Regions from separate parts of the Enterobacter sp. JS8-1 genome, predicted to be linked through region 1. Evidence: predicted binding sites of a transcription regulator. Region 1 holds the regulator's gene; the other holds the start of a gene.
What was found. Region 1 encodes sigma-54, which starts transcription at its own class of promoters, with help from an activator protein. Its sites were predicted from a motif close to GTTGGCACANNTTTCGCTNT; they were not measured.

Region 1 (3,119 bases):
CCGTTTCTCCTCAGGACAACAGATGTGAAGGCCATCTCCCGGTTACGCATCATCCTGATTGCCTTCTGCTTCAGTGATAATCTGGAAGAGCTCTTCATCACTTTGCGCTGAACGCAGTCGACGGCAAATGGTTTTATCGGCCAGGCGTTTAGCGACCAGCGACAACGTATGCAGATGGGTCTTTGTCTGGTCTGCTGGCACCAGCAGCGCGAAGAGGAGATCGACGGGCTGGTTATCAATGGCATCAAAGGCGATGGGTGTTTCAAGCTGCACAAACACGCCGACGGCACGCAAGGTGTCTTCTTCGAGTTTGCCATGCGGGATCGCGATGCCGTTGCCGATGCCGGTACTGCCCATTTTTTCACGGGTCAGGATAGCTTCGAACACCACCTGTGGCGGCAGGCCCAGCTGTTTTGCGGCCAGTTCACTGATGATCTCCAGCGCACGTTTTTTGCTCTGGCAGTGAACCCCACTGCGGGTACATTCCTGGTTAAGGACATTGCTCAGTTGAAGAGCCGAATCGTTGTTCATCATAATTTCACCTAAGCGCTAACTGTACAAATGGCCTGTTGTGTCGCACAACAGGCCGTCCTGCACCCGTTAACTGCCCGGACAATTAGTGTTGTTTCAGTTTATCTTTATGTTTATTGAGCTGTCGCGCAAGCTTATCAATCAAGCCGTCGATAGCCGCGTACATGTCTTGCCCTTCCGCACTGGCATGGAGTTCACCCCCGTTAACGTGCAGGGTTGCATCCGAGATATGAGTCACTTTCTCCACTTTCAACACAATATAGACCTGATTGATCCTTTCGAAATACTGTTCGAGCTTCGCGAACTTCGTGTTCAGAAACTCGCGTAAAGCCTCAGTAATCTCGACGTTGTGTCCTGTGATATTGAGCTGCATAGTGTCTTCCTTATCGGTTGTGTCAAACCAGTTGTTTACGCTGGTTAGACGGCGGAATGGATAAAGACTCTCGATACTTCGCAACAGTACGACGTGCCACCATAATACCCTGGTCGGACAGCATGGTGGTTAACTTACTGTCACTCAGTGGCTTCGCGGGGTTCTCCGCGGCGATCAACTTCTTCACCAGTGCGCGAATGGCCGTTGACGAGGCTTCGCCGCCGCCTTCGGTATTCACATGACTGGAGAAGAAATACTTAAGCTCAAAAATACCGCGTGGACTGTGCAGATACTTCTGCGTGGTCACGCGAGAAATGGTTGATTCATGCATCTCGACGGCCTGGGCGATGTCCGCCAGTACCATCGGTTTCATAAACTCTTCGCCCTGCTCAAAAAAAGCCTGCTGTTGTTCAACAATACAGCGGCTCACGCGCAGCAGCGTGTCATTTCGACTCTCCAGACTTTTAATCAGCCAGCGTGCTTCCTGCAAATTGCTACGAATATATTGATTATCGGAGTCATTGCGCGCGCTGGTGCACATGGAGGCGTACTGCTGGTTGATTTGCAGGCGAGGAATGCTGTCTGAGTTCAGCTCAACTACCCAGCGACCGTTGTGTTTTCTGACTAACACATCCGGAATGACATATTCCGGTTCGCTGGTCTGGATCGACTGGCCGGGACGCGGATCGAGAGACTGGATCAGATTCACCGCTTCTTTCAGCACCTCTTCCTTCAGGCGCGTGACGCGCATCAGGGAGCGGAAATCGTGGTTAGCCAGCAGATCAAGATGATCGCTGATGATTAAGCGGGCTTCTTCAATCCACGGCGTCTCTTTGGCGAACTGCGACAGTTGGATCAGCAGGCAATCGCGGAGATCTTTCGCGGCCACACCGACCGGGTCGAAACGCTGAATGCGTTTTAGAACCGCTTCGATCTCTTCGAGTTCTATCTCGTCGTCGCCGATACTTTCCAGGATGTCGTCCAGGGTTACGGTTAAATAACCCGTATCGTCAACGGCATCGACAATCGAGGTCGCAATGGCGCGGTCGGTATCAGAGAAGGGGGTCAACTCCACTTGCCACATCAGGTAATCCTGTAGTGACTGGGTGGTTTCACCCTGATAAACCGGTAGCTCGTCATCCTGGTAGTCTGCACGCGTGCCGGAAGGGGTTCCGGCGGTGTAGATTTCATCCCAGCTGGCATCCAGCGGCAGCTCGTCCGGCATCTCTTTTTGTTCGAGCGCATCAGCGGTGTCGAGCGTTTCAGTGTCCTGCGTTTGCTGGGTTTCTACCTCGTCATGAAGATCGGTTTGCTCCAGCAACGGATTACTGTCCAGCGCCTGCTGGAGCTCCTGCTGGAGTTCTAACGTGGACAGCTGCAACAGACGAATCGCCTGCTGTAGCTGCGGCGTCATCGCCAGTTGTTGGCTGAGCCTTAATTGCAAACCTTGCTTCATGTTCAGAGCATTTTTCTCCGGTTCGGCGTTACGTTACCTCTACCCTATCAGAGTCTGAAGTCTTCCCCAAGGTACACGCGCTTAACATGCTCATCTTCGAGGATTTGCTGCGGTGTACCGTGGGCAATCAGATGGCCCTGGCTCACAATGTAGGCGCGTTCACAGACGGCCAGCGTTTCACGGACGTTGTGGTCGGTGATCAGCACGCCAAGCCCGCTGTCGCGCAGGTGTTCGATAATGCGTTTGATATCAATAACGGAGATCGGGTCAACGCCCGCGAAGGGTTCATCCAGCAGGATGAATTTCGGGTTGGCGGCCAGCGCACGTGCAATCTCGACACGACGACGCTCCCCCCCGGACAACGCCTGACCAAGACTGTCGCGAAGATGTTCGATATGAAACTCTTCCATCAGCTCGTTGGCGCGGTCGGTGCGCTGCTCGCTGGTCAGGTCGTCACGGATCTGCAGCACGGCCATCAGGTTGTCGTAGACGCTCAAACGACGAAAGATTGAGGCTTCCTGCGGCAGGTAGCCGATACCACGGCGCGCGCGCGCGTGCAGCGGCAGCAGGCTAATGTCTTCGTCATCAATGATGATGTTGCCAGCATCACGCGGCACAATGCCCACCACCATGTAGAAGGTAGTGGTTTTCCCTGCACCGTTAGGGCCAAGCAAACCCACAATTTCGCCGGAGTTGACGGTCAGGCTGACATCTTCGACGACACGGCGGCCCTTATACGCTTTCGCGAGGTTTTTTGCA
Region 2 (3,119 bases), 520 kb from region 1:
TCAGGTTGTTGGTGGAGAAAAAAGCCCATCCGGAGATGGGCTAAAAGTTTCCACGGCAACTACTCCCGACGTTTATCACGCCGGGTAAAACAACTCGATTAAACGCTGTAGTACAGTTCGAACTCAACCGGATGCGGAGTCATACGCACACGGTCGTTCTCTTCGATACGCAGCGCGATGTAAGCGTCGATAGCTTCATCGGTGAACACGCCGCCAGCCGTCAGGAACTCACGGTCTGCGTCCAGCGCGTTCAGTGCTTCTTCCAGAGAGCCTGCAACCTGTGGGATCTCTTTCGCTTCTTCTGGCGGCAGGTCATACAGGTTTTTGTCCATGGCTTCGCCAGGGTGGATCTTGTTCTTAATACCGTCCAGACCGGCCATCAGCAGTGCTGCGAAGCACAGGTATGGGTTAGCCGCTGGGTCCGGGAAGCGTACTTCGATACGACGTGCTTTCGGAGACGCAACAACCGGGATACGGATAGAAGCAGAACGGTTACGGGCAGAGTACGCCAGCATGACGGGTGCTTCGTAGCCTGGGACCAGACGCTTGTAGGAGTTGGTGGTTGGGTTCGCCAGGGCGTTGATCGCTTTAGCGTGTTTGATAACACCACCGATGTAGTGCAGCGCCTGCTCGGACAGACCCGCGTACTTGTCGCCAGAGAACAGGTTGGTGCCGTTCTTGGACAGGGACATGTGGCAGTGCATACCGGAACCGTTGTCGCCAAACATTGGTTTTGGCATGAAGGTCGCGGTTTTACCGAAACGGTGCGCAACGTTGTGCACAACGTATTTGTAGATCTGAATCTCATCCGCTTTTTTGGTCATGGTGTTGAAGCGGGTAGCGATTTCGTTCTGGCCAGCGGTCGCCACTTCGTGGTGATGCGCTTCCACAACCAGGCCCATCTCTTCCATGATCAGACACATGGTAGAACGGATGTCCTGTGAAGAATCGACCGGAGGAACCGGGAAGTAACCACCTTTCACGCCAGGACGGTGACCTTTGTTACCACCTTCGTATTTGGTGGAAGAGTTCCATGCGCCTTCGATGTCATCGATAGCCACGTGGGAACCTGAAATTGACGCGCCGAAGCGGATGTCATCAAACAGGAAGAACTCTGGCTCTGGCCCGAACAGAACGGTGTCTGCGATGCCGGTAGAACGCAGGTACTCTTCAGCGCGTTTCGCGATGGAGCGTGGGTCACGATCGTAGCCCTGCAGCGTGCCTGGCTCGAGGATATCGCAACGGATGATAAGGGTTGGCTCTTCGAAGAACGGGTCAATGAGCGCAGTGGTTGCGTCTGGCATCAGAACCATGTCGGATTCGTTAATGCCTTTCCAGCCACCAATGGAGGAGCCGTCAAACATTTTGCCTTCTTCAAAGAATTCGGCGTTCACCTGATGAGCAGGGATTGTGACGTGCTGTTCTTTACCTTTGGTATCGGTGAAGCGCAGATCAACAAACTTCACTTCATGTTCGTTCAGCATCGTCAAAACGTGTTCAGCGGACATACTTAACTCTCCAGATTGGTCATTGTCGTCGTGGTAACGAGGTCTTCAACTTCTATCAAGGTGGCTGTGATGCCATCTTTTTGCCGTATTTTTATAAAGCGAAATCTGTGCCAACTTTTAAAACACCCCAAAAAGGCGTTATCATGCGCACCATAGTGCAAAAGGGCTGCACCACAATGGATTTGTTGCACCAGTATAGTGCTTCAATGTGAACATTGAGCACCATATTGGTGCAATTTACGTTAAAGTGCCCTTTTACCGCTCCGTGAAAGCGATCACAAAGCATCTCTGCAATACTTGTTTGCGGGGGATGTTTGTGATCCTGTTTTGTAGTGCGATTAATCCGTGTACAATAACGCGCTATTTCTAAATGCCTGAGGCAAAGTTGTGATCGAAAAATTGCGTAACATCGCCATCATCGCGCACGTCGACCATGGTAAAACTACCCTGGTTGATAAGCTGCTGCAGCAGTCCGGTACATTTGATGCTCGTGCCGAAACTCAAGAACGCGTGATGGACTCCAACGATTTGGAGAAAGAGCGTGGGATTACCATCCTCGCCAAAAACACCGCTATCAAATGGAATGACTACCGTATCAACATCGTTGATACCCCAGGGCACGCCGACTTCGGTGGTGAAGTTGAACGTGTAATGTCCATGGTAGACTCCGTTCTGCTGGTCGTTGACGCAATGGATGGCCCAATGCCCCAGACGCGCTTCGTGACCAAAAAAGCGTTTGCTCATGGTCTGAAGCCAATTGTTGTTATCAACAAAGTTGACCGTCCTGGCGCGCGTCCTGACTGGGTTGTTGATCAGGTCTTCGACCTGTTCGTTAACCTCGACGCGACCGACGAGCAGCTGGACTTCCCTATCGTTTACGCTTCTGCGCTGAACGGTATTGCAGGTCTGGACCACGAAGACATGGCCGAAGACATGACCCCGCTGTACCAGGCGATTGTTGACCGTGTTCCTGCACCAAACGTTGATCTCGACGGCACCCTGCAGATGCAGATCTCTCAGCTCGACTACAACAACTACGTTGGCGTAATCGGCATTGGTCGTATCAAGCGCGGTAAAGTTAAGCCTAACCAGCAGGTCACTATCATCGATAGCGAAGGCAAAACCCGTAACGGTAAAGTGGGTAAAGTACTGACTCACCTGGGTCTTGAGCGTATCGAGAGCGACATCGCTGAAGCGGGCGACATCATCGCCATCACCGGTCTGGGTGAACTGAACATCTCCGACACCATCTGCGATCCGCAGAAAGTCGAAGCGCTGCCAGCCCTGTCCGTTGATGAACCAACCGTATCCATGTTCTTCAACGTCAACACCTCCCCGTTCTGTGGTAAAGAAGGTAAGTTCGTTACCTCTCGTCAGATCCTTGACCGCCTGAACAAAGAGCTGGTGCACAACGTTGCGCTGCGCGTTGAAGAAACGCCAGACGCTGATGCATTCCGCGTTTCCGGTCGTGGTGAGCTGCACCTGTCAGTTCTGATCGAAAACATGCGTCGTGAAGGTTTCGAGATGGCGGTTTCCCGTCCGAAAGTTATCTTCCGCGAAATCGACGGCCGTAAACAGGAGCCGTTCGAAAACGTAACGCTGGACGTTGAA

Region 2: glnA (glutamate--ammonia ligase) is a predicted target of sigma-54. The motif match lies at 1,604-1,623, and genes of this name have one in related genera.

The regions. Positions count from the first base shown of each region.
Region 1 is NZ_CP185805.1:4,275,927-4,279,045, reverse strand. Features, by position in the region: gene ptsN (PTS IIA-like nitrogen regulatory protein PtsN) at 43-534, opposite strand; gene hpf (ribosome hibernation promoting factor) at 617-904, opposite strand; gene rpoN (RNA polymerase factor sigma-54) at 927-2,360, opposite strand; gene lptB (LPS export ABC transporter ATP-binding protein) at 2,408-3,119, opposite strand, start outside.
Region 2 is NZ_CP185805.1:4,799,013-4,802,131, reverse strand. Features, by position in the region: gene glnA (glutamate--ammonia ligase) at 99-1,508, opposite strand; gene typA (ribosome-dependent GTPase TypA) at 1,896-3,119, shown strand, end outside.